DNA from 2 places in the Sporosarcina sp. Y838 genome. Region 2 is predicted to be linked to the other one. Evidence: a T-box and tRNA genes for the amino acid it is inferred to sense, from the RefSeq annotation. Region 2 holds a T-box; the other holds one or more tRNA genes.
The links. The T-box of region 2 lies ahead of leuS (leucine--tRNA ligase). A T-box ahead of a tRNA ligase gene usually reads a tRNA of that ligase, here a tRNA-Leu.

Region 1: it encodes a tRNA-Leu, which carries the amino acid that the T-box ahead of leuS (leucine--tRNA ligase) is inferred to sense. The anticodon was not compared.

Annotation. Positions count from the first base shown of each region.
Region 1 covers NZ_JBXCJD010000020.1:36,570-51,249, reverse strand. The annotation lists tRNA gene AC1TO4_RS16995 (tRNA-Ser) at 1-68, shown strand, start outside; tRNA gene AC1TO4_RS16990 (tRNA-Glu) at 89-163, shown strand; tRNA gene AC1TO4_RS16985 (tRNA-Val) at 251-326, shown strand; tRNA gene AC1TO4_RS16980 (tRNA-Met) at 395-469, shown strand; tRNA gene AC1TO4_RS16975 (tRNA-Met) at 561-635, shown strand; tRNA gene AC1TO4_RS16970 (tRNA-Asp) at 639-714, shown strand; tRNA gene AC1TO4_RS16965 (tRNA-Phe) at 854-929, shown strand; tRNA gene AC1TO4_RS16960 (tRNA-Thr) at 943-1,018, shown strand; tRNA gene AC1TO4_RS16955 (tRNA-Tyr) at 1,033-1,117, shown strand; tRNA gene AC1TO4_RS16950 (tRNA-Trp) at 1,161-1,234, shown strand; tRNA gene AC1TO4_RS16945 (tRNA-His) at 1,261-1,336, shown strand; tRNA gene AC1TO4_RS16940 (tRNA-His) at 1,373-1,448, shown strand; tRNA gene AC1TO4_RS16935 (tRNA-His) at 1,484-1,559, shown strand; tRNA gene AC1TO4_RS16930 (tRNA-Gln) at 1,570-1,641, shown strand; tRNA gene AC1TO4_RS16925 (tRNA-Gly) at 1,646-1,720, shown strand; tRNA gene AC1TO4_RS16920 (tRNA-Cys) at 1,729-1,802, shown strand; tRNA gene AC1TO4_RS16915 (tRNA-Leu) at 1,841-1,921, shown strand; gene AC1TO4_RS16910 (SRPBCC family protein) at 2,030-2,482, shown strand; gene AC1TO4_RS16905 (RNA polymerase sigma factor) at 2,806-3,351, shown strand; gene AC1TO4_RS16900 (hypothetical protein) at 3,305-4,204, shown strand; gene AC1TO4_RS16895 (B3/B4 domain-containing protein) at 4,343-5,044, opposite strand; gene queG (tRNA epoxyqueuosine(34) reductase QueG) at 5,092-6,231, shown strand; gene trmL (tRNA (uridine(34)/cytosine(34)/5-carboxymethylaminomethyluridine(34)-2'-O)-methyltransferase TrmL) at 6,249-6,722, shown strand; gene AC1TO4_RS16880 (hypothetical protein) at 7,045-7,347, shown strand; gene AC1TO4_RS16875 (NCS2 family permease) at 7,385-8,686, opposite strand; gene AC1TO4_RS16870 (aldo/keto reductase) at 8,846-9,670, shown strand; gene AC1TO4_RS16865 (RluA family pseudouridine synthase) at 9,765-10,616, opposite strand; gene AC1TO4_RS16860 (thioredoxin family protein) at 10,644-11,123, opposite strand; gene AC1TO4_RS16855 (disulfide oxidoreductase) at 11,125-11,550, opposite strand; gene AC1TO4_RS16850 (GNAT family N-acetyltransferase) at 11,683-13,227, shown strand; gene rsgA (ribosome small subunit-dependent GTPase A) at 13,288-14,367, opposite strand.
Region 2 covers NZ_JBXCJD010000005.1:181,075-196,625, reverse strand. The annotation lists gene AC1TO4_RS09230 (CoA transferase subunit A) at 1-279, shown strand, start outside; gene AC1TO4_RS09225 (3-oxoacid CoA-transferase subunit B) at 296-955, shown strand; T-box leader at 998-1,224, shown strand; gene leuS (leucine--tRNA ligase) at 1,488-3,899, shown strand; gene AC1TO4_RS09215 (BaiN/RdsA family NAD(P)/FAD-dependent oxidoreductase) at 3,999-5,282, opposite strand; gene AC1TO4_RS09210 (hypothetical protein) at 5,604-5,915, shown strand; gene AC1TO4_RS09205 (putative polysaccharide biosynthesis protein) at 6,578-8,200, shown strand; gene AC1TO4_RS09200 (pseudouridine synthase) at 8,200-8,919, shown strand; gene AC1TO4_RS09195 (DeoR family transcriptional regulator) at 9,155-9,376, opposite strand; gene pepV (dipeptidase PepV) at 9,649-11,052, shown strand; gene dat (D-amino-acid transaminase) at 11,055-11,909, shown strand; gene AC1TO4_RS09180 (nuclease-related domain-containing protein) at 11,942-12,919, shown strand; gene trmB (tRNA (guanosine(46)-N7)-methyltransferase TrmB) at 12,949-13,596, shown strand; gene AC1TO4_RS09170 (YtnP family quorum-quenching lactonase) at 13,623-14,471, shown strand; gene AC1TO4_RS09165 (hypothetical protein) at 14,521-14,835, opposite strand; gene AC1TO4_RS09160 (M42 family metallopeptidase) at 15,013-15,551, shown strand, end outside.

The DNA.
Region 1 (14,680 bases), on a different contig from region 2:
GAGCACGATTGGAAATCGTGTAAGCGGCTAACGCTGTTTCAAGGGTTCAAATCCCTTGCTCTCCACCAGAATTTACTTTCATAATAATGGCCCCTTGGTCAAGCGGTTAAGACACCGCCCTTTCACGGCGGTATCACGGGTTCGAATCCCGTAGGGGTCACCAATGCTTTTTCAAAACGAAGTTTTGAAAAGAGTAATCCATAAGTACTTTAAACGAAGTTTTAAAAAGAGTTTATCAATATTTTACCCAGGAGGATTAGCTCAGCTGGGAGAGCACCTGCCTTACAAGCAGGGGGTCGGCGGTTCGAGCCCGTCATTCTCCACCATTAAGTTTTTTAAGCAGATCCACCGCTTAAATAAACTTCCATATATTTACTTATATAAATACTATTGTCGCGGGGTGGAGAAGTGGTATCTCGTCGGGCTCATAACCCGAAGGTCGCAGGTTCAAATCCTGCCCCCGCAACCAAATTTTATTGTGAATACAGCCTTTTATACACAATTCTTGTACAATAGAAGGTTCAGGTTCATATACATTTATTGATATTTTATATTGTTGTCGCGGGGTGGAGAAGTGGTATCTCGTCGGGCTCATAACCCGAAGGTCGCAGGTTCAAATCCTGCCCCCGCAACCAAATGGTCCCGTGGTGTAGCGGTTAACATGCCTGCCTGTCACGCAGGAGATCGCCGGTTCGATCCCGGTCGGGACCGCCATTTTTTATATTAAAGGTTTAGAATAAGCAAGCAGATAGTTGAAGCAATCGAATATAGGATAGAACGTATGTAGTTACGTGACTGACCGAATGATTGAATTAGACATAAAGGTGCATAGCTTAACAAAAGCCAAACATGTGGCTCAGTAGCTCAGTCGGTAGAGCAAAGGACTGAAAATCCTTGTGTCGGCGGTTCGATTCCGTCCTGAGCCACCATTTAACTTAATATGCCGGAGTAGCTCAACTGGTAGAGCAACTGACTTGTAATCAGTAGGTTGAGGGTTCAAGTCCTTTCTCCGGCACCATATACACCTATTGTGGTGGGGTAGCGAAGTGGCTAAACGCGGCGGACTGTAAATCCGCTCCCTACGGGTTCGGCGGTTCGAATCCGCCCCCCACCACCAACTTTTTTTAACATGAATTATGTGTTGAAATGAATTTCCATTTAGGGGCATAGTTTAACGGTAGAATAGAGGTCTCCAAAACCTTTGATGTGGGTTCGATTCCTACTGCCCCTGCCATTTTTTTAATTCAACTTATTATTTTGGCGATTGTGGTGAAGTGGTTAACACATCGGATTGTGGTTCCGACATTCGAGGGTTCGATCCCCTTCAGTCGCCCCATTTTTTACACTTTCTCAAATCAAAATAAACATCATGGCGGTTGTGGTGAAGTGGTTAACACATCGGATTGTGGTTCCGACACTCGAGGGTTCGATTCCCTTCAGCCGCCCCATTTTTATATTTTTTCAATTCAAATGAGATATCATGGCGATTGTGGTGAAGTGGTTAACACATCGGATTGTGGTTCCGACACTCGAGGGTTCGATTCCCTTCAGTCGCCCCATTTATCTTTTTGGGGTATAGCCAAGCGGTAAGGCAACGGACTTTGACTCCGTTACTCGTTGGTTCGAATCCAGCTACCCCAGTTTTGCGGAAGTAGTTCAGTGGTAGAATACGACCTTGCCAAGGTCGGGGTCGCGGGTTCGAATCCCGTCTTCCGCTCCAATTTCTACGGCGGCATAGCCAAGCGGTAAGGCATGGGTCTGCAACACCCTTACCACCGGTTCGATTCCGGTTGCCGCCTCCATATTTTATTACTACAGTATGGAAAATGAATATTACTATGCCCGAGTGGTGGAATGGCAGACACGTCGCACTCAAAATGCGATGCCGCGAGGCGTGCCGGTTCAAGTCCGGCCTCGGGTATCATATGGAAAAAACACAACTTCGGTTGTGTTTTTTTATGCTTACTTTTAACTACTGTGGTATGGTTTTTCTAAAGTGATTGAAAGAAAATCGGGTGGAGGAATCAATATGCCTTTAATAGAACATCAGCAGTTTATTCATGCCCCTATTGAACGCTGCTTTGATCTTACACGTGATGTGGATATTCATACTCGTACAACAGAAAGTACGAAAGAGAAAGCCGTGGGTGGCATTACGACAGGTTTATTGTCGGCTGGGGATGTTGTCACATGGGAAGCTGTTCATTTCGGTATAAAGCAAAGGCTGACTGCAAAAATAACAGTAATGAATAGACCCTATCTGTTTGAAGATATATTGGTGAAAGGCGCCTTTCACTCTTTCACACATATTCATGAGTTTATTGAAAAGGATAATGGCACTCTGATGATTGACAGATTTCAATATACATCACCTTTTGGACTGATTGGTGTTATAGCAGATAAGTTGTTCTTGGAAAGCTATATGAAGAATTTTATCATGAGTCGGGCTATAGCTCTGAAGGATATTGCAGAAAGTGAGTAACGGGTGTTTCGTCACGAAAAGGTGACTTGATAAATAAGTATTGAATTTATCTACTATATAAATTGAAATCAAGAATTCCTTCCAACCCGCTTCGACTAGACCTTTTAGGGCACCTACGCTCAGGCTATTAACCGGATTCAATATTTAAACTAATATAGTGAAAAAACTCCTTTTACCAAAACTTTTTTTAAATTGGTAAAGGGAGTTTTTTGGGGGAAGAAATAGGCGAAGTTTCATTCTAACCTTTGAAGTAACATGTCTTCTTATTTATCTGTAATAATTTACATAATAAATCGTCTAATAATTAAAGGGGGGGAGATTGTGTGACGAACCATAAAATCGAGGAGTGGTTTCGACTGTACGAAAGGGATATCACGAGTTTCCTAACTTACTATACAGGTTCACTGGACGTCGAGGACCTTGTACAAGAGACCTTCATGATTGCTATGAAAAAGATGTCTAGCTTCAAAAATCAATCCCATCCGAAAACGTGGTTGATTTCAATCGCAAGGAACAAGGTCGTCGATGAATATCGCAGAAGGAAAGTATGGGGGAAAATCAAATACTTATTTTTCCGTGAGCAAAGACATTCAAATGAATTGGAAGACCAAACAATTCAGAACCAGGAGATTATCCAATTATACAAAGCAATTCATCAACTTTCTCCGCGATATAAAGAAGTGGTAATACTTAGGGGCATATTAGAGCTAACGCCTAAAGAAGTGAGTGAAATACTGAAAAGTAATGTGAATCAAGTGAATGTCACGTTTCATCGAGCGTTAAAGAGACTAAGGGAAATACTTGTGGAGGAGGGCTATGCTAATGAAGAGGGTGGAGAACTTACAAGAAAATCTGAAAAACCTTCCTAAATACACATTGAATGTAGAACAGAAAGAAAGAGTCAGCCTGGCTTTGAAAAGGAGGACGAAATCTAGAAAGAGAGCACAATTTGTTAACCCTATCATTGTATTCACTTTACTATGTGCGACTGTATTTGTTCTTGCCCTATCAAATAATTGGTTTTATGAACTGAGACAGTCGTTTCAGCCTCAAGTCGAATTTACATCGGGAGAAGCGGAAACCTTCAACTTAGCAGATAGTAATTATCAAGTGACTGGAATTGAAGGTAAGGTGGGAATGTTATTTAACGAGAAATTTGTTGCAGAAGATGCTAGAAGAGGAGCAAAGATGATGCTCTACTTTTGGGGGGATGCGTCAGAACTCGCAGGTGAAAATTACACAGTTGAAGCTAGAAATACTTACAATAAAAAGATTACAATGTCTGAAGGGATTTTTGATGGGTTTTTATTTGCTGAAGATATTCAACAGATATTGACTAGTTTTCCACCATTTCCGACAGAGGGTGAATGGCAACTTTCCTTCCTTGTGAATGATCAATTACTAGAGGAATTCACAATTGAAGTCCTTCCACCATTTCCAAAGACCGAACATTATACTTTGATTAATCAACCAATGGAACTTAAAGTAGGTGAGGAGACTGAAATCACAATTGAAAGTTCAGTGGATAGTGGGAAGGAAATAGAAGTGAAGTTACTGAATAAGAAAGGAAGTATAGTGTCTGAACATGTTTTTGCCCAAGGCGGCAGCTATATTGGAGCGGGTTCATTTATTTATCACTATCAAGGGAATTTAAAATTACCAGAGCATGGCACCTGGACATTACTCATCGATGGTGAGAAAACAAAGCCATTCAAAAATTGAAGCTAAAAAAATCGCTCCTTTCCGTCGATGCGGAAGGGGCGATTTCCATTATGGGAGATCAGATTATACTACATTGGGGTTGACCATTGCAGTTAGCTTGGTAGCTTTTCGGTTCATTCCCCTCAATTATAAACACTATCAGCCTACTTCAATAGATGTCTGTTCCTTATGTAAAACATAAGAACGAACGTCTCCGCCGCTAAGGCTTGTGAACATATTTCCACATGCTCTCGTCAGTTCAAAAGCTTTAGCCGCATCCATGGATGGGCGTAGAAAGTAGATATGCATTGCTTCAGTCGTTTCTTCAGTTACTGCTGTTCGGATTGAATCGACATAGGGACTTCCAAATGAGCTATAATCATCTTTCAAGAGTATAATGTCTTTTAACGAATTGAAACGGCCATTTAGCCCATCATATCCATCATCGTTGGTACCTGTCGTAACCAATACATCACCGACGATTTTTTGGAAATCATAGATGCCCATTGGAATTGAATGCTGCAAGGATAAGAAGTTGTTTAAGTCGACGGCATTATGGAATGGGTTAATGAAGTTTTCCTGTTTGATCCGACGCATAAGTGCTTCTGAAGAATTGCGGTAGCGATTTGGATCCGCGCCAAGTGTTTTCCATATCGTACGCCATTCCTTAATAGCGGGTAAATCAGTAATAGATTTATCCTCAAATTCAAAGAAAAGTTGCTCTTGGAATAATTGCAATTTTCCTTTTAACATTTGAGGCGATTCTGACACTGTAATTTTGGTATAATGGTTAATGCCCAATTTTAAATCGGGCACGGCTTCTAATAGGTCTTTCGCTAATTTAATATTCAATAAATTCACCCTTTATATAGTTTAATTCAATAGTAGCATAGTGGAGGTGATACAGTGTGAATGCTGTTCTAGTGCAACAGTTGGTGAGGGCTTATGCGGAGTCGATTGGGATTGATAAAGTCGGTTTTACAACAGCTGCACCATTTCGTGAATTGAAAAACCGCTTGAAGCGCCAGCAAGATCTTGGCTTTCAGTCGGGTTTTGAGGAAAAAGATTTAGACAAACGGACTGAACCTGGACTTCTGCTAGATCAAGCAGAGAGTATCATTTCAATAGCTATTGCGTATCCATCCAAAATGGCTGATTCACCGAAAGGGAAAAAAGGGGAAAGAAGAGGAATCTTTTGCCGTGCATCCTGGGGTACAGATTATCATACGGTTTTACGGGAGAAGTTGGGACTTCTTGAGAAATTTATATTGGAACAAGTACCCACCGCTAGAGTAAAGTCTATGGTCGATACGGGGGAACTTTCTGATCGTGCTGTTGCAGAACGAGCAGGCATCGGTTGGTCTGCAAAAAACTGTTCAATTATTACACCGGAGTTTGGTTCATATGTATACCTAGGTGAAATGATCACGAATATCCCATTTGCGCCAGACGTTCCGATGGAAGATGAATGCGGGGAATGTAGACTCTGTCTTGACGTATGTCCAACGGGTGCTTTGATTCAAGGAGGGCAGTTAAATGCGCAGCGTTGCATTGCTTTCCTAACACAGTCGAAACTCCCAATCCCGGAAGAATTTCGGATGGAGTTTGGTAATCGAGTGTACGGGTGTGATACATGTCAAACGGTATGTCCGAAAAATAAAGGTAAGCATAATTTACATCAGCACGCTTTCCAACCGGACCCTGAACTGGCTAAGCCGCTTCTTCAGCCGATTCTTAAGTTGTCGAATCGTGAATTTAAAGAGAAGTTTGGCCATGTATCAGGATCTTGGCGCGGAAAAAACCCGATTCAACGAAATGCAATCATTGCACTCGCGCATTTCAAGGAGGAGTCTGCGGTACCTGAATTAATCAGTATGCTAGAGAATGATCCGAGGCCCGTCATTCGTGGTACGATTGCTTGGGCACTTGGTCGAATTGGTTTGGAAGAAGGACATGTAGCTATTAAGGAAGCATTATTGAAAGAGGAAGATCCGGAAGTGCGCGCTGAATTAGAAAAGGCGGCAAATAGCTGGAAAGAAAGAGTTTAAGTGGAGGAAGTGTTGAAATGGCAATACATGTAGCATTATTTGAACCGCTCATTCCTGCAAACACAGGGAATATTGCACGGACATGCGCGGGAACAGGAACAAAATTGCATCTTATCAAGCCACTCGGTTTTTCGACAGATGATAAAATGTTGAAACGGGCGGGGCTTGATTACTGGGAACATGTAGATATTACGTATCATGAAGGAATTCGTGAATTATTTGCAGATAATCCCGATGCCCTGTTTTATTTTTTGACGAAGCATGGAGATAAACCTCATACTGCTTTTGATTATTCAAATGTTTCACAAGATATATTTTTCGTCTTTGGAAAAGAGACGAGCGGACTACCTGATGACGTTTTACGTGAAAACGAAGATAGATGTCTTAGGATTCCAATGAATGATAATATACGGTCACTCAATTTATCGAATGCTGCTGCTATTCTTATTTATGAAGCACTTAGACAGCAAAATTATCCAGGACTGGCATGAAAAAACGGGACAGCCAGAAGGCATGTCCCGTGTATTAATCATTATTTTCTTTGACCAGGTATCTTAACTTTACCAGGCTTATCATCGTATCCACCTGTAAAAATTGCAGATAGGAATGCGAAGCAAACACCTATAATTAGAATTACTGTCATGATAGGTACCTCCTGTAAATTCATTAGTAGCTTTATTAAGTATACCCTATTTTTATTGGAATTGAAACGACCGTCTGGAAAAATTGTGACAGAGCAGAGAATAGTGAAACTTTTTGTTCGCTTGTCCGTATATAACATAACGACTAAAACGATATGGAGGTAAGATATATATGAATTGTTCTACAGGAATGAAATGGGTAACAGCAATTGCTGAAGGGTTTCTCGCAATTCCACTCATTGGGGGAGCTTTTGTCATAGGTACTGGCTATTCGGCACTTGTCGTCATGTTTGTACTACACGCAATTACGTTAATTCTTTCAATCCGTGAGATGCAAGGCAAGTCTGCATCGATCCTAGGTCTTGTAACAAGCGTAGTGAGTGCCATCCCACTTATAGGCTGGTTCATGCACCTACTGACTGCAGGAGCGCTCTTACTATCGGCAATCACTTCTAGCCGCAGAGTAAAGATATAAGAAAATGCGCTTCCGCCTAAAAACGGAAGCGCATTTTTTAATGTGGTAAAAAGAACAGTTGATAGGTGAACAGTACTGCGAAAATATACAACAGCACAGGAACTTGTTTCCCTTTCCCCTTAACCACTTTTAAAAGCGGGTAGGTGATGAAGCCTAGTGCAATACCTGTCGCAATGCTTGAAGTAAGCGGCATCGTCAGAATAACTAAAAATGCCGGGAATGCTTCATCGAAAGAATCCCAGTCTACATCTTTGACAGCGCCAATCATCAGACTTCCGACAATGATTAAAGCAGGAGCGGTTATCGCTGAGACACTCGATAACGAACTTACGAGCGGACCAAAAAATGCCGCGACAAGGAATAGAATTGACACTGTCAGTGTTGTCAAACCTGTCCGGCCACCTACTGCTACGCCAGAGGAAGATTCAATGTAAGCTGATGTAGGGCTCGTTCCAAACATGGAGCCAAATGTCGTTGCAATAGAATCTGCAAGTAATGCATGACGTGCACGTGGTAGCTTGTTTCCTTTCATCAGGCCAGCCTGTTTTGCAACGCCAATCATCGTACCAGTTGTATCAAACAAGGTCACGATAAGGAAGGCAAAGACGACACCATACAAACCGTGTGAGATAACATCCCCGACTGCCGTAATGGGATTCCAGACTAAAATACCCTCAGGTAAATGAGGCATTTTCCATAAAGCGCCTTCAAATTTAAGCTGACCTGTAAATGCTGCGACAATTCCCGTCAAAATCATTCCGATGAAAATCGAGCCATAGATATTCAGCGTCATAAGAATTATCGTAATTAGAAGGCCGAATAAAGCAAGTAGAACCGGTGGTGAGGTGAGGTCGCCAAGCTTAACAAGATTCGCTTCATGTGGAGCAACGAGTCCGGAGAGCCGTAAACCAATAAAGGCAATGAATAATCCTATCCCGGCCGTAATTCCCAGTTTCAAGCTCTCGGGAATGGATTCGATTAATTTTTCGCGGAAAGATGTCAATGATAAGAGAACAAATAATAGTCCAGCAACGAAAACTGCGGAAAAAGCGGTCATATAATCGAGTTGTCCATCAGAGGCAAGAATAATAGATGTGAAATAAGCGTTCAATCCCATCCCAGGAGCAATCGCAATTGGATAGTTGGCGAAAAGGGCCATCCAGAGTGTACCAACAACAGCCGCGATAATCGTCGCAATGAATACTTGTTCGAACGGTACACCTGCGTCAGCAAGTATAATGGGGTTAACAATGACGATATAAGCCATTGTTAAAAAAGTAGTCATACCGGCTAATAGTTCAGTTTTTACTGTGGTATTATTCTTTTTTAAATGGAACAACGTAATTCTCCTTTCAAAATACGAACGAAATGAGGTTCAATTACAATAATATTCGTTTTTACAATTAAATTCAACTCTGACTTTTAATCAGGGAATTCGTACTATTCGAATGACGCTTGTACAATTAGTAGTATAAAGGTTAGAAAGGGGAAATACACAATGTCAAAACGATTTACTGGAACAATTGAGCTTGGAAATGGTGTGGAAATGCCACAATTAGGTCTTGGTGTTTATAAAATGACAGAACACGAGCAGACGGTCGAAGCAATTTCCTATGCAATCGAAACTGGATACCGTGCAATCGATACAGCGGCCATCTATGACAATGAAAGAGAAACAGGAGAAGCTGTTCGACATTCCGGAGTTCCAAGGGAAGAGCTGTTCATTACATCAAAAGTTTGGAATACGGATCAAGGATATGATGATACATTGCGTGCGTTTGAGACTTCCTTAAAGAAATTGAACTTAGATTATTTGGATCTCTATTTAACACATTGGCCAATCACTGGAAAATACACGGATACATATAAAGCAATCGAACGACTATATGATGAGAAGCTCATTCGTGCAACGGGTGTTTCCAATCATCACATACATCATCTTGAAAAAATACTTGTTAAAGCGAATGTTGCACCAATGGTAAATCAGATTGAACTTCATCCACATCTGACGCAGGAACCGCTACGTATGTTTTGTAAAGAGAACGACATTGCTGTCACTTCTTGGTCTCCGCTAGCACGTGGGAAATTGCTTATGGAACCAACACTTCTTCAAATTGGTGAACAATATGATAAAACCGCTGCACAAGTAATTATTCGTTGGCATCTGCAGAATAATCTTATCGTCATACCCAAATCAGTGACGCCTGAACGAATTCGGGAGAATAGTGAAGTTGCCGATTTTGAACTAAGGCCTGAAGAGATGGATTCGATTAATGCACTAAATCTCGACGAACGAACGGGAACTGATCCGGATACTTATTAAGTTGAAAATGGACGAGCGTTTTGAGATTGGCATCTGTCAATTGACCTTATAATACAAAAAAAATGCCATGGAGAAACACCCTCCATGGCATTTTTTACATATCTTTCATTTCAACTAGTGTCTGTTGCTCTGTAAATGGATGGATGAACGATACTGCAGCTGCAGTTAATCGATAATTGCCATCTTCCGTTTCACTGCCATCGTATAATGTATCGCCTTTAACGGGATGTCCAAGATGAGACAAGTGCACACGAATCTGATGTGTGCGTCCTGTTTCCAGTTCAGCTTCAACAATGGACGTATCTTCTTTGCGCTCAATGAGTCGAAAGTTTGTAACAGCAGATTGTCCTGACGTTGAGACCAAACGTTTCGCTGGATGATGTCGATCGCGTCCGATAGGCAGTCTGATTGAACCTTTAGGCCTTTTCAGGTATCCGTCTACTTCTGCAATGTATTTTCTGCTGATGTCGTTATTCTCAATCATCCGGTCGAAAAGTGCTTTCGCAATTGGATGCTTCGCAATAAGGACGACACCGGAAGTACCTTTATCGAGACGATGGATATGCTCAGCATATGTACCGCCATTGCTTTTTATATACGCCATGACAGCGTTCATCAGTGTACCGGTTTCACGCGGTCCATCGGGATGGGTTGAAATGCCGGCGGGCTTTACGACTGCGAGGATATGTTCGTCTTCGAATAACACAGTTACGTCGACTTCTTCGTCAGGAACGTATGTTGATGCTGCGTCGGGAAAAGTGAAAACCAACTCTGTACCAGAAACGAGGGGTTCCCGCCAATCATCGACAGGCTCGCCAGTTGAGTCTAGTACACTTTTCCCCATTCGCATTAAATGGACTGTCTTTTTCCCACCCTGCCATTTATCCTTGAGCAAATGCTCGACCGTCATATTGTCTTCTGTTGTCTTATAATGAAATAACGTCATCCAAATCAACCTTCCTACACGTATTCATTATTTTCCTTCGAATTCATTGAAAAACGCACGAATATTTTCCTCTGGTTGTCCACCAAGCATTCGTCCAACTTCTTTTCCATTCTCATAATGGACAAGTGCTGGCCAAGATTCGATTTTGTAGTCTGTATTCATTCCTACTTTATCTCCATATTCTAGCATGTTAAATTGCTGTACATTGACATTCATTTCCTTGGCGATTGGCATCATTACGGGCGTCATTGCTATGCAATATTGACATTCAGGATGGAAATAGTAAGCAGTAACTGATTCACCAGCTTCGATTTTTTTGAAAAGTTCATCTGGTTGTACGATATTGCTATAGTTTTCATTGCCAATCAAATCAATGGTTGATTTCTCGAGATTGTCCGTATCATAAGGATTGTCTTTCAATTTTGTTTCGTTTGCTTTGTTCGCTAAGACGACAATTAGAATAAAAATAGCAATAATAACTCCGCCGATAATCAATAGTTTTTTCAAATTACTTCGACTCCTTCTGCCATTTTAACATGAAAAGGCTTGTGATAAAGATGATTAAAAATGCTGTTAACGCCAAAAAAGGAATAGTGATGAATCCTAGGTAGTTTATGTATTGCCCGGTGCAAGAAACATTTCCACATGTCGGCGCACTGTCGCCCAAGAAACTAATTTTTTGGAGTCCATAATGATATAGAGAAATGCTGCCTCCAATAATAGAAAAAACTGCTGTGGTTAAAGCAATCTTCGCATTTTTTTGGAAAAGGGCAATACCTGAAATGAGTACGATAGGGTACATCAGGATCCGCTGGTACCAACATAAGGTACATGGTTCATACCCTTTTACTACCGAAAAGTATAACGAACCGAGTGTTGCCACCAGCGAAACTGTCCAAATAAGAATTAGACTGTTTTCCATTCGTTTTTGCATAGTTTCAACTCCCGCTTTAGTAACTTCATACATGTTTGATTATAGAGCGTGAAGTGAATCAAGTAAAATATTATTAACTAACGGGACACTGCGATATAATGAATACAAACAAGTTTGGAAGAGGTGTTTCAGGTGAGTGAGGAATTTGATTTGTCCAATTTTGAAATTAGTATGATTATCCGTCAGATGAAATTTGAGGATATAAAGAAGCTTTTAGGTATGCAGGAATTGTGTTTTCCGGGTATGGATCCATGGGAAGAAGGTCATCTGAAAAGTCATTTGGAGAAGTTCCCAGAAGGACAGCTAATTGCTGAGTTAGATGGAGAAATCATAGGTTCTTGTTCAAGTCTGATTATCAACTTCGACGAGTATGACGACCGGCACACATGGGATGATGTAACAGATGAAGGGTATATAACCAATCATAATCCCGACGGTTATAATATGTACGGTATTGAAGTGATGGTTCATCCGGACTATCGACGTATGAAAGTCGGTCAGCGTTTGTATGAAGCGCGTAAGGAGCTTGCAAGAGAGCTCAACTTGAAGTCGATTATCCTCGGAGGGCGTATTCCGAACTATCATAAATTTGCGGATGAAATGTCCCCACGAGAATATGTGGATTCTGTGTCACGCCATAAAATCTATGACCCTGTACTAACTTTTCAGTTGATGAACGACTTTACATTGATGCGGGTTAATCCGAATTATTTACCGGATGATAAAGCATCTAAGAAATATGCAACACTTATGGAATGGAATAATGTTGATTATAAACCACTGACAAAACGACATTTTAAAACGAGTTATCCCGTCCGTATTTGTGTTGTTCAATATTTAATGCGTAAAATCAATTCGTTTGAAGAGATGGCTCATCAGTGTGAATACTTCGTGGATGTCGCTTCGGATGCCAATTCTGATTTCGTGGTTTTTCCGGAAATATTTACGACCCAGCTCATGTCCTTTATGGATGAAGTATCACCGAGCCAAGCGGTTCGTAAAATGACAGAGTATACGCCACAATACATTGAGATGTTTATGAACTTAGCGGTGCGTTACAACGTGAATATTATCGGTGGATCCCACTTTGTAGAAGAAGAGAATGAAGAAATCTATAACATCTCCTACTTGTTCCGTCGAGACGGTTCAATTGAAAAACAATATAAGATTCACATTACGCCAAATGAACGGAAATGGTGGGGGATTAGTGCAGGTGATGCGGTGCGCGTGTTTGATACGGACTGTGGGAAAATCGCGATTCAGATTTGCTATGATATCGAATTCCCGGAACTCGCACGTATTGCGACCGATATGGGTGCTAATATTATTTTCACACCATTCTGTACTGAAGACCGCCAAGGTTATTTACGCGTCCGTTATTGTGCACAAGCCCGTGCCATTGAAAATCAAATTTATACCGTGATATCAGGGACAGTCGGCAACTTGCCACAAACGGAAAATATGGACATCCAATATGCGCAATCAGCCATATTCGCACCATCCGATTTCGAATTTGCCCGTGATGGCATCGTCGGTGAAACGAATGCTAACTTGGAAATGGTTCTTATCGGTGATGTCGACCTTGAGATATTACGCCGTCAGCGTCAAGATGGAACTGTTAAGCAATTGAAAGATAGAAGGCATGACGTGTATCATATTGAGTATAAGAAGGATTAATAGTTGAAAAGCGCCACGCATTCCGAGAAATCCGGTGTGCGTGGCGCTTTTTTTGTTGAATTAATTCTTCTTGGAAGGATGATTCCGCATGCTTTTTGTAATCTTTTTCCACTTATTTCGTTCTTCAGCTTGAGCGGCGGTGTCCATTTTGCGCTCGAGGAATGCTAATTCTTTTTGAAGCTTTAAATAGCTTGCATAGCGGTCTTCGGGTAAAGCGCCGGTAGCAAGTGCTTCCTGCACAGCGCATCCGGGTTCATTGTTATGTTGGCAATCGTTGAATTTACATGCATCTGCAAATGCTTCCACGTCTTTGAAACCTGAATCCAAGCTCTCGCCATTATCCCAGAGCTGGAACTCTCTCATTCCTGGCGTATCGATAAGTACACCACCGCCAGGAATTTTAACAAGTTCACGATGTGTCGTTGTATGCCGCCCTTTGTCGTCATCATCGCGAATATCTTGTACAACCATTGTTTGACCGCCACAAATGGCATTTGTTAGTGAGGATTTACCAACGCCAGAGGAGCCTAACAGCGCAGCAGTTTTACCGCCTACTAATAGTGTCGTTAGTTCTTTAATACCCTCACCCGTGACGTTACTCACTGCAAAAACATCGGCACCCAGTGCAATATTACGTGCTTCTTCTATATAATGTGATGGGTTATCGCAAACGTCTTTTTTTGTTAAAACAACAACAGGGCTTGCACCTGAGTCATAGGTAGCAACCAAATACCGTTCTAATCGTCGTGGATTGAAATCTTTATTCATCGACATAACCAGAAAAACAACATCAATATTGACTGCTATAATCTGTTCGATAATTGTTGAACCCGCCGCTTTTCTGGAGAACAGTGACGTGCGAGGTAAAATGGCATGAATGATGCCCCGTTCCTCACCTGGCATCTTTTCAACCGCAACCCAATCACCGACAGCAGGGAAGTCCCGTCGATCATCAGCAACATATTGCATCGTACCTGAACAAACAGAAAGCCATTCACCTTCAGTTGTAACAACGCGATACATCCTCTTATGTTCAAGTGTGACACGCCCAGGGACGTATTTATTCATTTTTGCGTTTTCATTTAATTTTGCCCAATTAGCTTCGTGGGATATATTCCAACCGTACTCGTTTAAGTTAATCAATTTGTTTTCCTCCTATTATGTGCATGCTAGAAAAGCGCAGAGCGCTAAACAATAAAAAAGCCGTAGGTCCTGATCGGACACCACGGCTTTCACGCGCATAACAGAAGAAGCATGCTTACTAAAAAAGCACGGCAGGTGAAAGTATGGGTCCGATCAAATTGACATTAGGTACATTTAAATTAGCCATAAAACTTCACCTGCTTTCTGTAAGATGAATTAATATTAACAAAATGAAAGAGGTAAGTCAATGCAGACTTTTCACTCTACTTATAGAAGAAAAAACTTTCCCTGAATTTAACAACACATTCCA
Region 2 (15,551 bases):
GGCAAAGAATATGTCCTAGAAGAAGCGTTGCGCGCAGACTTTTCACTTGTCCGTGCAGCAACAGCCGATCAATTTGGTAATCTGATTTACAGTAAAACAGCACAAAACTTTAATCCGATGATGGCGGCAGCAGGGAAGTTCACGATTGCTGAAGTAGAGGAAATCGTTGAAACGGGAGATTTAGATCCTGCAGCAATTCATACACCGAGTATCTATGTGCAAGGACTTCTACAAGCTAAACAGGAAAAACGAATTGAGCGTCTGACGACTCGCGAATGAAAGGGGAATGTGTGATATGGGAGAAGTGAATGTAAGGGAAAGAATTGCTAGACGGGCTGAAAAGGAAATCGAAGATGGGAACTATGTCAATCTTGGAATAGGTATGCCAACGCTTGTCGCAAACTATATTTCGCCGGATAAAACAGTCGTGCTTCAATCAGAAAATGGACTACTAGGTATCGGACCTTATCCGAGCTCCGATGAAGTCGATCCGGACCTGATTAACGCAGGAAAAGAGACGGTCACATCAATTCCAGGTTCTGCATACTTTAACAGTGCAGAATCGTTTGCGATGATTCGCGGAGGACATGTCGATGTTGCCATTCTAGGTGCCATGGAGGTTTCCGAAAATGGAGACCTCGCCAACTGGATGATTCCTGGTAAAATGATTAAAGGAATGGGAGGCGCGATGGATCTCGTTCATGGCGCTCGCAAAATAATCGTTATAATGGACCACGTTGCAAAGGATGGATCAGCAAAAATTAAAAAAGAGTGCTCGCTACCGTTAACAGGTAAAGCAGTCGTTCATAAAATAATTACAGAGCGTGCTTTAATAAATGTGACTCCTGAAGGACTTGAATTGAAAGAAGTGTTTGAGGGTTTTACAATTCAAGAAGTTATCGATTCGACGGAAGCTGAATTAATTGTAAAAGACGTTATTGAAGGCGTGAAATGAAGGTTGTTAAAGTGCCACAATTCGGGTAAACTAGAAGCAATAGCTTTGGCGTAGATGAGGAATAGTAATCTTTGCTGTCGATTTTAGAGAGCAGGCGGTTGGTGAAAGCCTGTATGACGGAGATGAACTCGCCTCGGAGCCTGCATTGGTGAACTACTAAACAGTAAATCAGTAACCCGTGCCGTTGTCCGCGTTAAGGAATCAAGTTGGGCGGTTTTTCCGTCAATTTGGGTGGCACCGCGGGAATCTATAGTACTCTCGTCCCTTATCTTTTTAAGGGACGGGAGTTTTTTATTTTCATCCAGCCGGTGTTCATGCACCGGCTGAATGAAAATAAAGCCTCCGGCGGATGTCACAGATTTTGAAGGGAGTTAAGAGGGCAGTCTAATTTCGCGACGTCCTGTCGCAACGACTGCATGACCTACAAGGAAGGATGTAGTTCAATCCTTCCCCCCTGTAGGCCTCAAGCTCGATTCAAAATCTGGACGCAATTACGCCGAGGCGCAATTGATTTAAATAGGAGGAATTGTAAATGAGTTATAATCACGGGCAAATTGAAAAGAAATGGCAACAGCACTGGAAGGACAATAAAACATTTAAAATGATGGATGATCCATCAAAACCGAAGTTCTTTGCGTTAGATATGTTTCCATATCCATCGGGGGCGGGTCTTCATGTTGGGCATCCCCTAGGCTATATCGCGACAGACATTTTAAGTTCATTCAAACGGAAGCAGGGCTATAATGTCCTTCATCCGATGGGCTGGGATGCCTTTGGACTTCCGGCCGAGCAATATGCGCTTGATACAGGAAATGATCCCGCTGAATTTACAGCGAAGAATATAGCGACGTTCAAGCGTCAAATGAATGATCTCGGATTTTCATACGATTGGGACCGTGAAATTAATACAACGGATCCATCTTATTATAAATGGACGCAATGGATTTTCATCCAACTTTACAACAAGGGCTTGGCTTATGTTGATGAAGTAGCTGTTAACTGGTGCCCAGCACTAGGTACGGTTTTAGCGAATGAAGAAGTGATTGACGGCAAGTCAGAACGTGGCGGTCATCCAGTCGAGCGACGTCCGATGCGCCAATGGGTACTGCGTATTACAAATTACGCAGATCGTCTTCTTGAAGATTTGGATGAACTGGACTGGCCGGAAAGCTTGAAAGATATGCAACGTAACTGGATTGGTCGTTCAGAAGGGGCGCAGCTGACGTTCGAAATTGATGGAACTGATCTGACGTTTGAAGCATTTACAACACGTCCGGATACGATTTTTGGTGCGACATATGCAGTGCTTGCACCAGAATTAAAATTGGTTGAACAAGTGACTACTGCAGAACAGAAAGATGCAGTCGAAAAATATCTAAATGAAGTGAAAATGAAAAGTGATCTTGAACGAACAGATCTTGCGAAAGAAAAAACTGGTGTCTTTACGGGGGCTTACGCAATCAACCCTGCAAGCGGTGAAAAAATGCCAATCTGGATCGCGGATTATGTTCTTGCGACTTACGGAACGGGTGCAATCATGGCGGTTCCTGCACATGATGAGCGTGACTATGAGTTCGCAAAAGAATTTGACCTTCCAATCATTGAAGTTGTAGCAGGCGGCGACGTTTCTGCAGAAGCGTATGTTGGAGATGGCAAACATGTCAATTCAGGTTTCCTTGACGGATTAGGGAAAGATGAAGCAATTGAAAAAGCGATCGCTTGGTTTGTTGAAAATGGCAAAGGCGACAAGAAGATTACATTCCGTCTTCGTGACTGGCTGTTCTCAAGACAACGCTACTGGGGCGAGCCGATTCCAATTATCCACTGGGAAGATGGCACGATGACACCAGTTGAAGAAGCGGATTTACCACTCGTATTACCGGTAACGGATAATATCAAACCAAGTGGAACGGGTGAGTCTCCACTTGCAAACATCGAGGAATGGATAAATGTGACACATCCTGAAACAGGTATGAAAGGTCGCCGCGAAACGAATACGATGCCGCAATGGGCGGGAAGTTGCTGGTATTACTTGCGTTACATCGATCCGGATAACGATGAGATGATCATCGACCCTGAACTTGCGAAACGTTGGTTGCCTGTAGATATCTACGTAGGTGGCGCAGAACACGCGGTTCTACATCTGCTTTACGCACGCTTCTGGCATAAAGTACTTTACGATATCGGTGTTGTACACACGAAAGAGCCATTCCAGAAGTTGTTCAACCAAGGAATGATTCTTGGTGAAGGCAATGAGAAAATGTCGAAATCTAAAGGCAACGTTGTCAATCCTGATGATATTGTTCATTCACACGGGGCAGATTCACTACGTCTTTATGAAATGTTTATGGGACCTTTAGAAGGTTCAAAAGCATGGACGACAAATGGTCTCGATGGTGCTCGTCGATTCCTTGACCGAATCTGGCGCTTGTTTGTCAATGAAGATGGATCTCTAAGTACGAAAATTGGTGGAAAAACAGGTGGGGCACTTGAAAAGGTCTACCATCAAACAGTGAAAAAGGTGACGGAAGACTTTGAGGGAATGCGTAATAATACTGCGATTTCTCAGTTGATGGTTTTCATAAACGAAGGCTATAAAACAGATACAATTCCAAAAGAATATGTAGAAGGTTTCGTGAAAATGATTTCTCCAGTGGTACCCCATCTTGCAGAAGAGCTATGGGAGAAGTTGGGCCATACGGAGACGATGACGTATGAAACTTGGCCAACATATGACGAATCGAAGCTTGTCGATGATACTGTCGAAATGGCTGTTCAAATTAATGGGAAAGTGCGTGCTAAAATCATCGTATCGAAAGATGTTACGAAGGATGAGCTTGAAAAGCTTGCACTGGAAGATGAACATGTGAAAACACTTCTTGAAGGCAAAGAAGTGAAGAAAGTCATCGCGATTCCAGGAAGACTTATTAATATTGTTGCATAGGATAAAGAAAGAAAATCCGCCGAAAGAGATGTATCTCTTCCGGCGGATTTTTTTAGTTGGGTTTCTTGAATCTGGCGTATAGTTTTCTATTCTCAATGTTTATAAATCAGTCGCGTGCTGTCCTGCATTCATGCCTGCAATTCTGCCGGTAACAAGTGCAGAAGTGATGTTATAACCGCCTGTATAGCCGTGAATATCCAAAATTTCACCACAGAAGTAGAGTCCTTCTTTCTTGCGGGAACCTAACGTTTTTGGAACGATTTCTTTGACGGAGACCCCACCGCCTGTGACGAATGCTTTTTCAATTGGTTGAGTACCATTGACGTTCATTGAAAAAGCCTTTAATAATTTCGTCAAAGTACGAATTTTTTCTACTTGCATCTGGGCTCCGGTTTCAGCTGGGTCAATTCCCGCCCGGTCGAATAAAAACAGCATCCAGCGTTCAGGTACAATTCCTTTTAACACATTCTTCACGGCTTTCGTTGAATCCGTTTTTAATGATGTGTTGAGCAGTTGGAAAACTTTTTCTTCATTCAGTGCAGGCATTGAGTCGATTCTCATTTCAACGGGCTTGTTGCCGTTTTTCATCCGTTCTTTCACAACGAATTGACTGCATCGTAAAATCGCAGGACCGCTTAAGCCGAAATGGGTGAACAACATGTCCATTTGATGCGTGATAAGGTTTTTGCCTTTGGCGTTTAGGACGGATACCGCCACGTCACGAAGCGCAAGACCTTGTAGATCCTTTGAGACAATGAAAGGTTCATTTGATAGTAAAGGAACTTCTGTTGGATAAAGTTCTGTCACGGTATGGCCGGCTTTTTCCGCCCATGGATAGCCGTCGCCTGTTGAACCGGTTTGAGGAACCGCTTTTCCACCGACCGCTACAACAACAGCATGCGAGCGGATTTCCTCGCCAGAATCGAGTCTGACACCAAGAATTTGTTCTTCATTCATCAAAAGTTTTTTTACGCGCGTTTCTAATCTCACTTCAACATTTAAACGATCCATTTCTTCAAGCAATGCATTGACAACATCCTTTGCTTTATTCGAAACGGGGAACATTCTACCGTGATCTTCTTCTTTTAATGCAACGCCAAGACCCTCGAAAAAGGTAATGATGTCTTCATTATTAAAAACGGCGAAGGGACCGTACAAAAAACGTCCATTGCCTGGAATGTTTTTAACGATTTCTTCTTGAGGCAAACGGTTTGTAACGTTACAACGTCCGCCCCCTGAGATGGCCAGTTTAGTGCCAAGTTTTTTACCTTTTTCAAGCAGGAGAACTTTCCTTCCGTTTTCAGCAGCAGCGATTGAAGCCATCAATCCTGATGGGCCTCCGCCAATGATGATGACGTCTGCATCAACATAATTAGTAGTCATTATTTTATCAAGCCTTTCGGTAATGAATTATTAAGTATTAGTTTAACACAGCATCATTAAAAAGCATTGAGGTGGTTGAAAAGGAGAAAAGTAGCAGATGAAAAAATAGCAACCGCATGTGGTACAATTATCATACATGTGAGATTTAAGTGAAGATGTCTTAGAATGGGTACTCAAGCGGATTTGATGGTGTTTTTCATTTGGTTGAAAATTTCTTTACCAAGACTGAGACGGTACATGTATTGAATTTTAAAGATGAGGAAGCAAAGTTAATGTACATGAGTATATTTGCTTTGACGAAGAATCGGGAGAGTGTACGGAATGACTAGAGATGAAAATAGCGAAGTTGAAGGACATAGTAGTGAGCAAGTTGAACATCAAGAGAAAACGTATTTAACAAGCGCAGAGAAAGAGCAAATAAGACACGAAGCGTTTCAACAAAAAGAGTGTCAGCGCATCTATAATAAACTGATTAGCCATGCAGGAGGTACGGATATAGTCAGGAAAGGCAGGAGATTGATAGCGAAAAAAATTGCTACAACTTGCTTCCTAAATGCAACAGAGCCTGACTATGAAGAATTTAAGCAAGGTGTACTGATTGCTAACGAAAAAATTAAGTTAAAACGAGATTAACCACGTTAAACTTGCCTAGCGTTATGAGACATATATAGACTCCCTTCAGGTTGTCTTTTTCCATGACTAAATGGATGAAGGTAGCCTGATTTATCTTTATTCAGCAAATGTTTTTGTACTGAAAGCGAAGCGTCAGCTACAGAAAACTCTTGCCTCCATAGGTGGGAGATGAATACGGGTTTTATTCCTATTCAGCGGGTGTCCATAGGCCCGCTGAACAAAGAAAAAGTCTCTGGCGGATGTCACAGATTTTGAAAGGAGTTAATGAAGGCAACCTAAGATCGCCGCGTCCTGCGGCAACTAGGAAGGATGCAGTTCAATCCTTCCCTGTTGCATGACCTACAAGGAAGGATGGAGTTCAATCCTTCCCCCCTGTAGGCCTCAAGCTCGATTCAAAATCTGGACGCAATTACGCCGAGGCGTAATTGATCTTTAATTTAATCCCCATTATACGAACTCTGCGATTTTTTATTTGGCGACTGCCCCTTTGTTTCACTGGTCTATACGTTTTACTCAAACCTTTGTAAGATGCCGACGTCATACATATTGTAAACCACGCTTACAGTTTTTTCAATTCGACACATTTCGCCGTTATTCATTGTGAAAAACGGCGTGTGGGGGTAAACTGTTAAGTAGATTTAGGGAGATTGGAAGGATTAATTATGTCATCAAATCTTGTAAAAGGGACCGCCATACTTACGGTGGGGCTGTTTTTATCTAAAGCACTTGGGCTTTTGTATTTAATTCCGCTTTATGCAATTGTTGGAGAAGAAAATATCGGATTATATCAATACGCTTATATTCCTTACAATATTGCATTGGCCATCGCTATTTCTGGAGCACCATTAGCAATATCAAAATATGTCTCGAAATATAATGCCTTAGGCGATTATGCAACCGGACGGAAATTACTGAAGTCTGGAATGCTTGTGATGACGCTGACAGGTATTGTTTCATTTATTACTCTCTATTTATTGGCTGAGCCAATTGCCCACCTCGTTCGTAGAGATGAAGAACAAATATTTACGATAGATGATATTGCCGGCGTTATCCGTTGGGTTAGTTATGCACTTCTTGCTGTACCACTTATGAGTATCGTGCGTGGCTTCCTTCAGGGATATCAGAAAATGGAGCCGACAGCAGTGTCGCAACTTGTCGAACAGATTGTTAGAATCATTGTCGTTCTTGGGGGCGCATTTATTGTCGTTAATGTCCTGGATGAATCTCCAAAAGCAGCAATCAGTTTTGCAGTATTCGCAGCATTTATCGGAGCACTAGCAGGTCTTGTAGTCCTCTTTAAATACTGGAAGTCCTATAAGCCTGAACTGGATCATCTACTTTCGAATAGTCCTCCAGCGAGTAATATTTCTTTCAAAGAGATGTATACAGAAGTATTTGCTTATATATTGCCATTCGTTCTCGTTGGCGTGATCAATCCTCTTTATCAGTTCGTTGACATGATCACATTTAATGAAGCCATGAAATCAATCGGAATGTCTAAGGTTTCCGATACTTACTTAGGGATGTTGAATCTACTGACCCATAAGTTTGTTATGATTCCGGTGATGGTAGCAACTGGATTTTCAATGGCTTTGATTCCGGTCATAACTAGTTATTATGCAAAAAAAGACCAAAAAGGAATCACACGTTCACTTGATCAAACATTTCAAATTATGTTGTATTTGACAGTTCCGATGGTTATCGGATTAATCATCTTATCAAATGAGCTTTACCAATTTCTTTATAGTGAAAGTGCTGTCGGAGCAGGAATTCTGGCAAGTTATGCACCAGTCGCTGTTTTGTTTGGATTATATTCAGTGACAGCTGCAATTCTTCAAGGTATTGATCGGCATAAGTGGATTGTGTTTACTTCTTTACTGGGCCTGTTATTTAAGCTTGCACTCAATATACCGCTCATTCAAATGTTTGAAACGAATGGTGCTATTCTTGCAACTGCAATTGGATACTCAGTCGCAGTAGGCATCAATATTGCCATCATTTCAAAAACCCTTCATTATAAATCGAAGATGGTATTTAGAAGACTAATCCTAATCGCTATATTAAATATCATTATGTTAGTTGCGGTTATGTTTACGCTGAAAGGCTTGACGGCGCTCAGTCCTGCTGACGGAAAAATGCAGTCTCTCTTGTACATTTTTATATGTGCAACAGTTGGTGCAGTCATTTATGGGTATCTGTCACTTAAAACTGGTCTCGCACAGAAGTTGTTCGGTGAGCGATTGACTAAATTCACGAAGAAATTAGGCTTTTTAGGAGGGAAATAATGCGTTTAGATAAATTATTGTCAAATATGGGATACGGTACTCGTAAAGAAGTTAAGCAACTTATGAAAAAAGGGGCTGTTCGAGTAAATGAAGATACAGTAAAGGATTCCTCAATGCATGTCAATGTGGACAGTGATGTAGTAACGATACTCGGTGAGCGGGTTGTCTACAAAGAATTTATCTACTTGATGATGAATAAGCCACAAGGTGTGTTATCTGCAACGGAAGATTCGAGAGATAGGACAGTTGTTGATCTGCTGGATGAAAAGTATCAGATTTTTGAACCCTTTCCAGTGGGTAGGTTAGATAAAGATACGGAAGGTTTTCTTTTGCTGACAAATGACGGCAAGCTTACGCATAATTTATTGTCTCCTAAAAAAGGTGTTCCGAAAACGTATTATGCACATATCGATGGGATTGTTACGGGGGAAGACGTTGAACGGTTTTTAGAAGGTGTTACATTGGATGATGGCTACGAAACGAAGCCAGGTCAACTGAATATTTTGAAGTCAGATGTCATTTCTGAAGTTGAATTAACAATTACAGAAGGAAAATTCCATCAAGTGAAGCGGATGTTTGAGGCGGTTGACAAGACGGTCATCTACTTAAAACGCTTATCAATGGGACCTTTATCTTTGGATGAAAGTCTAGCACTAGGGACATACCGAGAATTGACAGTAGAGGAAATAGAACAGCTCATGCAGATTTCAAAAAAATAAAAAGGGCTGAGCCGTTAGATACGGCTCAGCTTCTTTTATAGTTTAACTAATTCTATAATCTCGTACCGTAGATAACTTCTATTATGGATATTGTGCTTATAGCCCACGGGCGCCTTTTTAGAGGGCGTCAGGCGCGTACGCTTAAGATTGTGCCCAGACTGCAGGCGCCAGCCTATATGCCTGCGGAAGCAGGGTTAAGAGCTGGCGCCTTTCGCTTTTCAAAATTACGTGCGGGTCAAGAAGATAATTTCACTTTTTTTGCTGTCGTTGTCCATTTACCTCGCACCGGGCTCATTATAAGCTCGTTGTATTCCAGGACGTTTAAGTCCCTTTGGACAGTACGGTGAGTGATACCAAATTCTTCTACCAGGTTTTCTGTAGTTACAGTTCCATTATCAAGGATGTAAAAATATACATCTTTGATGCGTGTAAGCATACGATCAGTTGCAGGTTTCAAGTGTGGAATCACCCCTTCATCTTCATTATCCAAAATCATTGGTCATGAGACTTATGAATGTTGCCTAAAGCACGTTGAAATTATTCCTGACACCGCACATCCTTTCGAAAAGGTTGGTACGTCAGATTATTTTTTCTGACAATACCAGTATAACTTATTTATGTAAAGATTGCATGAATTTTTTGTGAAGATTCAGTGAAAGTGGTTTCCACTTTATTTTCTTAGTCTAACGTGTGAAAATAGGCTTATTAAGAAGGAGGGTGTCTTGATTGATGGATTGGAAAATTGAGGTCTTGAAAAACAAAGAGAAGCTGATAGGGGATTTACAGCAATTGATTGCCATTCCTTCTATTTTAGATGAAAGCGCAGCTACGGAAGAAATGCCATTTGGGCCAGAACCGAAACGCGCCTTAGACTGGATATTAGAAGAAGGTAGAAAAGCTGGGATGCTTGTAAAGAATATAGATAATATGGCGGGACATATTGAAATGGGTCAAGGGGATGAACTTTTAGGAATTCTTTGCCACGTTGATGTGGTTCCTGCAGGGAGCAATTGGAATTATGGACCGTTTGCCGGGACGGTGGATGATGATAAGTTATTTGGGCGTGGTGCTATAGACGATAAAGGACCGACAATTGCAGCATGGCACGCGATGAAAATGGTTCAAGAATCTGGAATTATGCTGAATAAGCGAGTGCGCCTCATTATAGGAACAGATGAAGAAAGTGGATTCCGTTGTGTGAAACGATATTTTGAAAAAGAAGAAATGCCAAAGATTGGCTTTGCTCCTGACGCGGATTTCCCAATTATAAACGCTGAAAAAGGAATTGCCTCTGTCCTATTTAAACAAAAAGCAGTATTTGCTGATCAACAACTCCTGTACTTCAAATCAGGCAATCGGACGAATATGGTTCCTGATTATGCTGAGGCACATCTTGCGGGGGAAGTCGAAATTGATAATGAGCAATTCGTTACATTTTTAAATATTCATAATGTGACGGGGGGCATTGCCAATGAAAGCGGTCATACTGTCATCAATTTAAATGGGAAATCTGCACACGCGATGGAACCTAACAATGGAATAAATGCAGCTGTACTTTTAGCTTCCTATTTGAATCGTATACTTAAAGAAGGCCCATCGAAGGACTTCACTCAATTCATGTTTGATGCATTTGCAAATGAGTCGCGCGGACTGTTTCTTGGTTTAGCATTCAATGATGAAATGTCGGGAGATACAACGCTGAATGCGGGTATTGTTACCTTTGATTCTAAAACCGGTGGTGAAATCAACGTTAGCATGCGTTATTCAGTCACCTATTCGTTTGAAGAGAAAATAACGACATGTATGGAAAGGTTGGCAGATACGCCATTTTCAATGGATGTAGGATCGAACTCGGAACCCCATCACGTCGATGCTGCTGATCCTCTCATAAGGACTTTACAAGAGGTGTATACTAAGCATACCGGAGAACACGCCGGGCTATTGGCGATTGGCGGTGGCACCTATGCACGCGTCCTTGACAAGGGAGTTGCTTTTGGAATGTTATTCCCTGGTAGGGAAGATGTAGCTCACCAGGCTGATGAATATGTTTATATAGACGATTTAGTGAAAGCGACAGCCATTTATGCAGACGCAATTTGCGGTCTGGCGAGTGGAGAAACGAAAGGGGAATAAAGATGACAGTGTATTTTGTTGACGGACAGTTTACTGAGCGTGAAGGATTAAACATTTCGATTGACGATCGTGGATATTATTTTGGTGATGGTGTCTATGAAGTGATTAAAGTATATGGTGGAGAATTGTATACGGCAGAAGAACATATCAATCGTTTGTATCAAAGTGCTAGAAAAATAAAGTTAGCAATACCTTATGCAGAAGTCCAATTGATGGAGATTGCACGTCAATTAGTAGCTGCTAATAATATTTTAGTTGGTCATGTCTATCTGCAGATTACACGCGGCTCCGCACCTCGACTTCACCAATTTCCTGATTTATCGGTTTCGCCAGTCGTTACTGCATATGCGGTCAACAACCCAAGACCTTTAACAGATATTGAAAACGGAGTCCGAGTTAAAACCGTGGCAGATGTTCGCTGGTTGCGCTGTGATATTAAAAGTCTAAACTTGCTTGGAAATGTTCTCGCTAAACAAGAAGCTATAGAAGCAGGTTGTAGCGAAGCACTACTTCATCGTGACGGTGTTGTGACGGAAGGATCTGCATCGAATATGTTCGGCGTAAAGGATGGAGCAGTTTATACTCATCCGGTTACGAATCTTATATTGAATGGAATCACGCGACAAGTTGTGCTTGAGCTCTGTAAGGAACAAGGGATTCCATTTATAGAAAAATCATTTACATTGGACGAAGCATTCGAAATGGATGAATTCTTTTTAACGTCAACAAGTTCTGAAGTAATGCCAGTCATTTCAATCGACGATCGGCTTTTAGGGTCAGGAGTACCGGGTCTTGTGACGAAAAAGTTACAAGAAGCATTTGTGGTACAGATTCCGACTTTCATCTCGGGTAATTAATGATAGACAGTATGTGATCGGAGTGATTGGACATGGCGCAACTTGTCAAACTTCTCGACTATGTCTCCCGTTACGAACAGGATCTATCACGTTACTCTTCACAGTATATCCGCTTAAAAAGATATCAATGGGAACGTATGAAGACCCAATGGGAAAGTGGCGCAGATTTATCAGAATGGCAACAGGGGATTCAAGATAATCCAGTAGAACCGATTGAAGAAAAATGGTTTTCCCCCCTAGTCCGGCTCTTTGGTCAACGGAGAACGGGACTGACAGAAATGAATCCTGCCAACGAAGAGATTGTAAGCGAAGATGAAGAAGACAATTTCGGCTTTAACCCGAACTTAATTCATAACCCATCCAATTTAGAACAACTAAGAAGTCTGTATTTGGATCAACTTTTTCATTTTCAGATAAAATGGGCTAGCTCTACGTTAATGGATAAGTCCAAAGTCAATACTCGTTTTACGCGAGATACCCTTTTAAGGAGTTTCGCCCAGCAGCTTCCAGACAATTATTTATTGTTCTATTACCCGATTCTGTTATTAAAAAAAGCGCCTGTGGAACTCGATATTATCATCGTGACACCAGTTGAATGCCAATGCATAACTGTACTTGAATCTGAGAATCTTGCGGCTTATAGCGGTAGCGGGGACAGATTCTGGCTAAAGAAGTCAGGTAACAAAGATTCGAAAATACTAAGTCCGCTTATCGCGCTAAATCGAACTGAAAAAATTATAACTAGCATATTTAATGCTCAAAAAATTGATTTTCCCATTCGAAAATATTTGGTTTCACGAAATGGGTATATCGATCACCCTGGAAAGGCATTCGATGTTGAAATTATTGATAGGCGATCCTACGAGGAATGGTTTTCTAGGCTCAGTAAATCGTCTGTACCAATGAAATCGACACAGTTCAAAGCAGCCCAATCAATTCTTAATGTGGGACAAACAACTTCGATTAGCAGATTATTTGGTCCTAATGACGAACAACCCGCTGAAGAATAATTAATTATAAATAGAAAAGAGTGTATATAATGCGACTTCGCAATAAACCATGGGCGAGGGACTATATGGCAGAACACCCCGATGTCCTTTTAGCAGAACCAGAAAAAATGATAAATGGGTGGCATACCCTTTTTGGAAACGACAATCCGATTCATATTGAAGTCGGATCAGGAATGGGTCAATTTATTATCGGCATGGCAATTGCCAACCCAAATGTGAATTATATCGGTATTGAACATTTTGATAATGTGATTGTTTCAGCACTTGAAAAAGCGGTGGAAGCAAATAAACCATCAAATTTACGATTGTTTCGTGCAAATGGAATGGATCTTGCAAAGATCTTCCATAAAGGAGAAATCGACAGAATATATTTGAATTTTTCCGATCCTTGGCCGAAGGCTAGAAATGCAAAACGGAGATTAACACATGAAACATTTTTAAAGTTATATGAAGAAGTACTCGCGCCCGGAGGGGAAATTCATTTTAAAACGGATAACCGTCTTCTGTTCGAATACTCACTTGTATCTATGTCACAGTACGGTATGAAACTTTGTTTAGTATCCCTCGATTTACATGCAGAAATGCCGGAGGATAATATAATGACGGAATACGAAGAGAAATTTTCAGCTAAAGGTCATCCGATATACAGACTTGAATCCAGATTTACAAACACGTAAGTTAATTAGGGAATGGGGGCTGTTTCATGGATACATATACATTTCATGCAATGAAGTTGACATGGCTAGATGGCAGCGGAAATTATTTAGACGGTGGGACAATGTTTGGTGTTGTTCCAAAAGCTCTCTGGTCGAAGCGCTATGAATCAGATGAACAAAATCGTATTAAAATGAGAAATGATCCGATTCTGATTCAGTTCGCAGGGAAAAATATATTGATTGACACTGGTCATGGAAATGGAAAAATGTCTGAAAAGACGAAAAGAAATTTGGGGATTTTCGGAGATTCGAAGGTGGTAGAGAATCTGTCCCAGCTCAACCTGTTAGCTGAAGATATAGATATAATTTTAATGACGCACTTGCATAATGACCACGCGGCTGGTTTGACAGAATGGCGTGAAGGGAATCTAGTTTCCGTTTTTTCAAATGCAACTATTTTTGTTTCGAAAATTGAATGGGACGAAATGCAAAGCCCGAATATCCGATCCAGAAATACATATTTAAAAGAAAACTGGGAGCCTGTTCAACAGCAGGTAAAGACATTTGAAGAAAGCATGACGATCATGCAGGGGATTGAAATGGTTCATACAGGCGGTCATAGCAATGGTCATAGTATTATCAAATTGACGCAAGGTGGCGAGACGATTCTTCATATGGCTGATATCATGCCTACTCAGGCACACAGTAATCCATTGTGGGTATTGGCTTTTGATGATTACCCGATGACATCGATTTTTGCAAAAGAGAAATTGATGAAAGAAGCACTTGCGGGGAGTTATAGATTCACTTTTTATCATGATGCTTATTACAGACTAGTGAGATGGGATACAAGCGGAAAAGAAATTATCGAATCAATTAAAGTTTCAGGTAAGTAAAAAAAACCGTCACACGCCCGCAGACTTCCGGGCGTATGACGGTTTTTTATTAGGCTTTTACTAGTTCAACAACTGTACCCGTTTTTGCGTCGGCCGCAAATTCGAATTGTTCCAGTACACCTTCTTTAATCCGTGATATGCCACCACGGTAAACATCCATTGTAATTACATTGTTCGTGTATGGCTCAGTTTTCATGACAATCCATGAACCATCTATTGGACCTTCGTTTTTAAAAGCATCTTTAATTGTGTTTAAAACCGAGTCTGCAGAAACATTCTGATTCATACGGTCGATTGATTCACTGACAATAACTCCAGCAGCAACACCTGTCAACACACCAGCTAGGAAATCTTTTAACTTCATATTCATTACCCCCTACAATCGGTATTTCAACTAGTGTACCACAAATTTACTTATCTTTGCCAAGCTAGCCAATGGAAATAGTAATTCGATTAACGAATTAATCGTTGGAAAGTTTCTGACTAATCGACTACACTAATTACAGAAGATTAATACATGATAAGTAGGGGGCAATATTCAATGCACAAAGATACACTTGAGATGTTTAAAACGTTGACTGAACTTCCGGGCGCACCGGGTAATGAACATGCTGTGCGTGATTATATGCGGGGTGAACTTGCTAAGTATTCCGATGAGTTGATTCAAGATAATCTGGGTGGTATTTTCGGTGTCAGAAAAGGTCCTGAAGATGGTCCGCGTATTATGGTTGCTGGCCATATGGATGAAGTCGGATTCATGGTGAGTCAAATAACGGATAATGGAATGATCCGTTTTCAGCCGCTTGGCGGATGGTGGAGCCAAGTCCTTCTAGCGCAACGTGTTGAAATTATAACGGTAAACGGTCCCGTAACCGGTGTGATTGGTTCGATTCCACCGCATTTGCTAAGTGATGCAGTGCGGAACAAGCCGATGGACATTAAAAATATGCTAATCGATATTGGTGCAGATAATAAGGAGGACGCAATAACAATCGGCATCCGTCCTGGTCAACAAATTGTACCTGTTAGCCCGTTCACACCACTGGCAAATAACAAGAAAATACTTGCTAAAGCATGGGA